DNA from 2 places in the Rubrobacter sp. M3-4 genome. Region 2 is predicted to be linked to the other one. Evidence: riboswitches for the same ligand, from Rfam matches in the RefSeq annotation. Region 2 holds a riboswitch; the other holds the start of a gene.

Region 1 (4,204 bases), on a different contig from region 2:
GGGGTCTTCCTGGTCGGGATGCCCTTCGCCAGGACCGGGGCCGAGAACCCGCTGCTTCTGCTCGCGGTCTGGGCCCTCGCCGCGTTCGCGTTCTCCTCGCTCGGCGTGATCGTGGGGGTCGTCTCGACCCGGATAGACCACATCTCCTTCATGGGCAACGTCATAATCCAGCCGCTCGCTTTTCTCGGCGGTGTCTTCTACTCGGTCAGGATGCTGCCGCACCCGCTGAAGGTGGCGACGCTCTTCGACCCGATCTTCCACACCGTGGACGCCGCCCGCTACGCGGCTCTCGGCATCTCGGATCTCGACATCCTCCCGGCGCTCGCCGTGGTCTTCTTCCTCGCCGCCGTCTGCTTCGCCGGGGCCTGCTGGGCGATAAGCCGTGGCCCGAACCTCCGCTACTAGGAGGACGCGGCGGGAGGGCAGCCCCCTCCGTTTCGTCTTCTGGACCTTCGTCCTCTCCCGCGCCTTCTTTCTCGGGGTGGGGGCGCTCGCTCATTTTCTCCTGCCGCAGGCCCGTCCCGGCGGCATCCCCGGCCCCCGAGGGGTACTGGGCTACTGGGCGAACTGGGACGGGGCGTGGTACTCCGGGATCGCGACCTCCGGCTACGGCCTGCACGCCCCCGAGAGCACGGCTTTCTTCCCGCTCTATCCGCTGCTGGTGCACCTCGGGGTGCGCCTGGGAGGTGGGGTGGCGCCGTGGGGTGTCGCCGTCTCGCTCGCCGCTCTCCCCTTCGCCTTCTACTTCGTCTACGAGACGGCCGCGCGGTTGCACGGCGACCGGGCGGCCCGCGCCTCGGTGCTCACGCTCGCCTTCTTCCCTACGGCGTTCTTCCTGAACGCGGTCTATACCGAGAGCCTCTTCCTCGCGCTCTCGGCCGGGTGCCTCTGGGCCGCCTTGGTGCGGCGCGACCTGCTCCTCGCCGGCTTCCTCGGAGCGCTCGCCGCGGCGACCCGCAACCTCGGGGTGTTGCTCCTCCTGCCGCTCTTTCTCGAGTGGGTGCGCAATCGCAGGGAGTTCGGTCGGCGGGGGCTCGCTGAGATAGCGGTGGTCCCCGCCGGGCTCTGCGCCTACGCGCTCTACCTCGCCGGGCGCTTCGGAGACCCGCTCGTCTTCGCCCGGCAGCAGCGGGCCTACTGGGGACGCACGCTGACCGATCCGCTCGCGACCGCCCGGATGGCGTGGAGGAGCGCGAGGGAGGGTGCCCGCTACCTCGCCGAGCCGCACGCTCTCTTCGTGAGCACGCTTCCGGAACCTTCGCTCGCCGCCTCGAACACCCTCAACCTCGCGTTCTTCACCCTCTTCCTCGCCGTGATGGTTTTCGGGGTCTTCGTGCTCCCGCCGGGGTTGAGCCTCTACGCGCTGGCCCTCGTGCTCGTGCCCCTGCTCACACCTTCACCCCTGTTCCCGCTCATGAGCCTGCCCCGATTCCTTCTCGATGCGTTCCCGTTCTTCATCGCGCTCGGGGTAACCCTCTCCCGCAGCAGGAAGGCCCTCTTCCTGTGGCTCATCCTGAGCTCATTCGTAGGTGCAACGCTCACGGCGCTGTTCGTCACCTGGAGGTGGGTTGCTTGAACCGGCTTGCAAAAGATTGCTCCTGAGGCTGAACAGCGTGATATAATAAAATTACAACTGAATACATGCTGAGAAGCCGAATCTCCTCGAAGTTGAGGAGAGCGGGGGACCCGAGTGGGGCCTTGCCCCTGGGGTGAATCGCCGGTGCGGTCCGGTGTAGGGCTTAGCTCTTTCGGCCCGAACCCGTCAGCTAACCTCGTAGGCTGTAAGGAAAGAGGGCGCCCGCTGCATTCGGGATGGTTTTGGTGGTTGCGGGCGGAACCACCTGGATGCTGCGGGATGGTCAGAATCTACTCGGACCAGTCTCTGCGGTCCTTTCCCTTGCGGGGGAGGGCCAGCGGACATGGGGCCGGTAGCTGCGACCCCTCTACTGAGGTGGAGGTGCGATGCGGCACCGGCCCTTTGCCGTTGCCGCATCCAGGAAGCAGGAGGTGCGGCGTATCTGTGGCGCACAGGCAGAGCAGGACCGAGGCTGTCATCAGCGACGAGGTCATGGCCTTTCTGCGGAAGATCATCGGCCGTGGCCCGGACCGTATCCACACCTACATGATCGATGCCCTGGCGGTGGTGCGCTGTTGTGGCGTGTTGACCGTCTTCGAGCGGCGCCTCGTCGACACCGTCCAGGGGAGGAACACGGTGAAAGACCTGCGGGAGCAGGTCTTCCGTTCAGGGGCGGAGGAACTCTCCGGGAGGCTCGAAGGTTGTACGGGCAGGCGGGTTCTATACGTCCACTCTTCGATTTCTCCCGAGAGGGACGAGTGGGTCTACGTCATCGAATTCGAGGATGGGTTGGCCGAATGAGGAATCCGGGTGCGGAGACGGTGAAGCGAGAAGAAGGAAGCCCGGCGGGTGGGTCCGATGTCGGTGGTTCCCTGGAGGGTGTGCGGGGGGTGGTCCGGACAGAATGGAATCTCCTGCTGGTCCGTTGTGGAGTTGCCTATGGGCTGATGGATCCGGAGTGCGCTCTCTACCTTTATGGCTTACGCAGCGAAGTCTACCGTCTCAGCGACTACATAGGAGAGTACGTCGAGGTCTTTGGCCCGGTCGTACGGGAAGATTGCGAGCCGCCGGTCGTGCAGGTCATGAGGTTGCAGGTTCTTCGACAGAGGTGGATGGGATGAGCGTGGCCGGATACCTGGTGCTCGGGCTCCTCTCGCTGGTTTTGATCATCTATCTGCTTTACGTGATCGTGCGTCCGGGGAGGTTTTAGGATGGCTTCCCCCCAGAGGATTCCGAAAGAGCAGCGCCCGCGCAACCTGGCACGTTCCAGAGGGATCTTCGACCCCGAGCTTTCCAGGCAGGCGGCGGCGGAGTCGTTCAAGAAGCTCGACCCGCGGGAAATGGTGAGAAACCCCGTCATGTTCGTGGTCGAGGTGGGGACGGTGGTCGTGGGCTTTCTGAGCGGGTACGGCCTTTTCACCGGCTCGTCCCTGACCGGTTACAACCTGGCGATCTTCTTTCTGCTCCTGATCACCCTGCTGTTCGCCAACTTCGCGGAGGGCCTCGCCGAGGCCCGGGGAAGAGCGCAGGCCGAGTCGCTCAGGAAGACCCGCTCGGAGACCCCGGCGAGGAGGCTCGTGGACGGTCGGGAGGAGAGGGTGAGCAGCACCGAGCTGAAGAAAGGGGACCTCTTCGTCGTTGAGGAGGGGGAGATCATCCCGGCCGACGGCACGATCGTGGAGGGGATAGCCTCGGTGGACGAGTCGGCGATAACCGGGGAATCGGCCCCGGTGATAAGAGAGGCCGGCGGGGACCGATCCAGCGTGACCGGGGGCACCAGGGTGCTCTCCGACAGGATAGTCGTCGAGGTCACCTCCGAGCCGGGACAGAGTTTTCTGGATACCATGATCTCGCTCGTCGAGGGGGCGAGCCGCCAGAAGACGCCGAACGAGGTGGCCCTGACGATCCTGCTCGCCGCACTCACCGCGATCTTCCTGATCGTCACCGTGACGCTACTGCCCTTCTCGATCTACACCGGGAAGCCGGTCGGTGTGACCACCCTCGTCGCCCTGCTGGTTTGTCTGATACCCACGACCATCGGAGCGCTGCTCTCGGCGATAGGCATCGCCGGGATGGACCGGGCCGTCAGGGCGAACGTGTTGGCCAAGAGTGGCCGGGCCGTCGAGGTTGCAGGGGACGTGGACACGCTGCTTCTGGACAAGACCGGGACCATCACGCTAGGCAACCGGAGGGCGACGCGCTTCGTGCCGCTCGGTGGGAACACCGAGGAGAACCTTAGGCGGTTCGCCTACCTCTCCTCGCTCGCCGACGAGACCCCCGAGGGGCGCTCCATAGTCGAACTGGCAGAAGAGCAGGGTGTAGAGCGGGAGAACCCTGGTGGAGCGCGGTTCGTTCCGTTCACCGCCCAGACCAGGATGAGCGGGGTAGACCTTCCGGACGGGACCGGGATACGCAAAGGGGCCGTCGACGCCGTGAAGAAGTGGGCCGAGAGAGACGGCGGAATCCCGGAGAATCTGGAGCAGGTGGCCGATGAGATCTCGGAGAAGGGTGGTACGCCGCTCGCCGTGGGCGTCGATCATAAGATCATCGGGATAATCCAGCTGGAAGACATCATAAAACCGGGGATGCGCGAACGCTTCGACCGTCTCAGGGCCGCCGGGATCCGCA
Region 2 (4,204 bases):
GCTGTGCTCGAAGGGCAGGTAGACGAACATCCTCTCCAGCGGGGTGAGGAGACGGTCGAAGCCCCTCTCGAGCGCCTCGCGGGCGACCTCGCGCGCCAGGTGGTCGGTCGCGTAAGAGCGAGGCTCGCCCCGGAACATGTTGCGGGGGAACTGGTCGAGCAGCAGGATGAGGGCGAGGGCGCCGCGGGGCGTCCCCTTCCAGTCTCCGAGCCCGCCGGCAGCCGCCAGCTCGTAGTCGGCGCGGAACCGTTCGCTCACCTCACGGTCGAAGTCCTCGCCACCCCCGAACCACTCCTCGCGGAACTCCCGGCTCTCCCCGAACCAGAAGCGCAGGATCTCCTCCCGGCGGTCCAACTCATCCACCGACGTGTATCGCGGGACGTTTCCCAGGGTCGGGCTCCGCCTCGCGCAGCACCTCGCGGGTCACGGGCGGGATGTCTCCCTCGCCGAAGAGGATGTAGCGGACCAGGTAGACCAGGGGGTTGCCCTCGGTCCAGCCGAAGTAGCAGTGAGGCTTCGCGCCGGTCTCGTCTCTCAAATACAGCAGGAAGGCAGCTATCGCGTTCGGGACGCTCGAGCTCTCCGCCCGCAGCACCCGGTAGCCGTCCACCCTCACCCCTCTCACCTCCATCACGTCGGTGAACTCCGAGGGGTCGGCCACGTCGACCTCCAGGAACAGAACCGGAACCTCCCGCGGGATGTGGTTCGCCTCCCGCTGTTCACGCTCCTTCAGCTCGTACTCGCGACGGTCGCCCGCCTGCCGGCGGTTGGCGATTATGTGGATCTCACCCGAGGAGAGCGCCTCTTCGATGAACCTCCAGGCAGCCTCGTCCAGCTTTATGTCCTCCTGTCGCAGCTCTGTCGAGCGCAACGCCCGGGAGACGAGGGAGACGAAGATGATCGCCGCGATGAACAGTATCGAGATCACGATCCCGTTCGGCTGGGAGCGGATGTTCTCGACGTCGGCGTAGAGCATCACCAGGGTTATGAGCCCGAAGACGAGCGTCGGCCTGTGCCTGCGCTGCCGGCGCATGGCGACCGTCACGGCCAGAGCGGCCGAGGTCATCATGATCAGCACGCCCGTCGCGTACGGACCGCTCTGCGCGTTCACCCCGGCGTGGAAGGCGAGCGTTATCGCGAAGGCTATCGCGCTGAAGACGAGCACCATCGGCCTTACCGCCCGCCCCCACTCCGGGGCCATCCCGTAGCGCGGCAGATAGCGGGGCACGATGTTCAAAAGCCCCGTGAGCGCCGAGGCTCCGGCGAACCAGAGGATCGTGATCGTGGAGATGTCGTAGATCGTCCCGAAGGTATTGCCCATGTACTGATGCGCGAGGTAGGCGAGCGCCCGGCCCGCGGCCTTGCCGCCCGGCTCGAACTCTCTGTGCGGGATCAGGACCGTGGTGACGAAGCTCGTCGTGATCAGGAAGAAGCTCATGATCAAAGCGGCCGTGGTGAGCATCTTGCGGGTGTTGCGGATGCGTCCGGCGGGCCGCTGCGGGTCGTCGCCGGGGTCGCCCTTCACGAGCGGCATCATCGAGACGCCGGTCTCGAACCCCGAGAGTCCGAGCGCGAGCTGCGGGAAGACCAGAAACGAGACGACGACCATGTCGAGCGGGTTTCCGTAGCCGTGCAACAGGGCGTCCTTCCAGTGGGAGAGGTACGCCGGGTGCTGGAGGATCATGTAGAAGCCGAAGACGACGATGAGCAGGTTGAGGAAGAGGTATGAGAAGACGAGCACGATCGCGATGCCTATGGCCTCGCGGAACCCTTTGAGGAAGACCCCGCCGAGGATGGCGAGGAGCACGAGCGTGATCGCCGTCTCTTTGTCGTGCAGGAAAGACGGCACTATCGGGTTCTCGGCCAGATGCGTCGCACCGTCGGCAGCGGAGAGGGTTATCGTGAACATCCACGCCGTGCCGACGAACCCGAGCAGGCACAACACGAAGATCTTGCCCTTCCAGAACGAGAGCAGGTGCTCGAGCATCGCGATCGAGCCCTGCCCGTGCGGGCTGTGGTAGGCGACCCGGCGGTAGGCGGGGAGCATCCCGAAGAGCGTGAGCAGGACGATGAACATCGTCGCGATCGGCGAGAGCGCTCCCGCGGCGAGTCCTGCTATGCCGGGGATGTACCCCAGCGTCGAGTAGTAGTCCACCCCGGTCAGGCACACCACCTGCCACCAGGGGTGCTGCTCGCGGGCCTCCTTGATGTGCGGCCCCTGCATCTCCTCGATACGGTTCTCGAGCAGCCAGGTGCGGAACCGCGAGGAATGTCCCTTGGAGCGAGTGGCCCTGATCATCTCGGAAGGCTGCAGGCGGGCCGCAAGGTGATTCGCATCATTCCCTTCCTCTCGCGCCTGCGGGGTTAGCTGTCGGGTTCGGACCGGAAGAGAGAAGCCCTACGCCGTTGCGGCGATTCACCCCGGGGAGGACCAGCCGTCCTACCCCGTGGTTCCCCCGTCCCCCGGCTCTCCGACGGCCGGAGGTTCGGCGAAGATCTGATTTTTCGTCCATGGCTCCCGGAGGTATACCCCCGCACCAGGGGGTTGTCAACCGGGCGGCACGGTTCGGGTGGTGGCGCATCGGGAGGAAGGTGCGTGTTTGGTCAGCATGTAGCCACAGGAGACGGATACGTCGTTTCTGAGGAGAACAAACAGAGCCCGCTGGCCTCCGGGCGGCCGCGCCTTCGGCCGGGAGGGCATATACCCGCTCGCGGCGCTGGCGACGCTCTTCGCCCAAACCGAGTGGTACGCGAGCGCCGTTCTGATCCTCGTGCTCTCGGCCGCGGCGGTCTACCACCTCGTCCTGCGCACCCGCCGCCGCAAGGCCAAAGGCCTGCTCTAGCGCGTCCAGCCTTCGAGGAGCACACCGGCCCACCGGCCGACGGCCGGCTCCCACATGAGCGTGTAGTGGTTGGTGTCCTCCAGGAGGATCGACCCTCTCACGTCGAACGAGTCCTCCATCTGACGTCGCACTTCCTCGGGGATGAGCGGCGCGCTCCCCGGGAAGAACCCCTCCGCTGCGCGCACCAGCGCGACCGGGCACGAGATGCGGCTCATCTCCGCGGTGGTCAGCGCCGAGCGGGCAACGTCCTCCGCATCCTCCGTACAGGCCACTAAAGAGGCCTTGGGCCGGTAGCCACCTTCGACCTCCTCCAGGTCGTAGCGGTAGTAGTCGGCGAGTTCCGGTGGCAGATCCCGCATCGTCACCCCCTCTTCCGGATACCAGAACCGGAGGTAATCGTCGGGGCTCTCGAAGTTCATACGGAGCCGGCTGAAGGAGCGGGCGAGCCCCTCGGAGACCCCGCCGGAGAGCTCTTCCCGCCCCTCCACCCGCGGCCAGCCACCGTCGAGGAGCACGAGCGCCCGCACCCGTTCGGGGTGCGAGAGCGCCACCCTCTGCGCGACGAACGCCCCCATCGAATGGCCGGCGAGCGTGGCCCGCTCCAGACCGAAATGGTCTAGCACCCGCACCACGTCGCGCGCGTGGGCCTCGAGCCCGTAGGAGCCGGGACCGGGCTTCTCCGAGTCCCCCCGGCCCCGCAGGTCCACCCCGATGAGCGGCCGCCTGCCGGCGAGACGCCTCGCGAGCGCGTTGAACGAGCGGTGTTGCGCGCTTATCCCGTGCAGGCACACCACCGGGTCGTCTCCTTCCCCGGATCGCCAGACGGCGAGTCCGACCTCGCCGTGTACCAGCTCTCTCCGCCAAAGATCAGACGTCACCCTCGTCCCTCCCGTACGATAGAGCCCGCACGCGCTCCTCCCCGGCCACACCTTCTCATCCGTCCGACACCCTGCGCCAGACCAGCTCCGCCGTCGCCACGTCCTCCACTGCCAGCCCTACCGATTTGAACAGCGTGATCTCCTCTCCCGACCGCCGACCCGGCTTCACCCCGGCGACGACCTCCCCGATCTCGGCGAAGATCTTTCCGGCGGCCCTCACGTCTCCCGACTCCTGCATGGCGGCCTCCCGCGAGTCCACGTAGAGGGTTACCCGCCGCAGCACCCCGTCGTCCAGCTCCCGCCACTCGGGGCGGGGTGCGCCGACCGCGTTCACGTGCGCTCCCGGCGAGAGCCATTCCCCGAAGAGCACAGGATCGGGCGAAGTCGTCGCCGTCACCACCACGTCCGCCCCCCGCACCGCCTCCTCCGCCGAGGACGCTGCCACGATGCCGTGCTCCTCGGCGAACGCCCCGGCCCGGCGCG

Evidence for each region. Region 2 has a riboswitch for cyclic di-AMP ahead of AC6EKW_RS02535 (APC family permease). Riboswitches for the same ligand answer to the same signal wherever they lie in the genome.
Region 1: another riboswitch for cyclic di-AMP. It lies ahead of AC6EKW_RS10590 (Na-translocating system protein MpsC family protein); the one in region 2 lies ahead of AC6EKW_RS02535 (APC family permease).

Annotation. Positions count from the first base shown of each region.
Region 1 is NZ_JCBAJP010000008.1:74,961-79,164, forward strand. Features, by position in the region: gene AC6EKW_RS10580 (ABC transporter permease) at 1-405, shown strand, start outside; gene AC6EKW_RS10585 (putative hexosyltransferase) at 383-1,576, shown strand; cyclic di-AMP (ydaO/yuaA leader) riboswitch at 1,641-1,796, shown strand; gene AC6EKW_RS10590 (Na-translocating system protein MpsC family protein) at 2,021-2,377, shown strand; gene AC6EKW_RS10595 (potassium-transporting ATPase subunit F) at 2,694-2,786, shown strand; gene kdpB (potassium-transporting ATPase subunit KdpB) at 2,788-4,204, shown strand, end outside.
Region 2 is NZ_JCBAJP010000002.1:44,048-48,251, reverse strand. Features, by position in the region: gene AC6EKW_RS02540 (DUF924 family protein) at 1-363, opposite strand, end outside; gene AC6EKW_RS02535 (APC family permease) at 356-2,299, opposite strand; cyclic di-AMP (ydaO/yuaA leader) riboswitch at 2,339-2,502, opposite strand; gene AC6EKW_RS02530 (alpha/beta fold hydrolase) at 2,840-3,721, opposite strand; gene AC6EKW_RS02525 (ornithine cyclodeaminase family protein) at 3,777-4,204, opposite strand, start outside.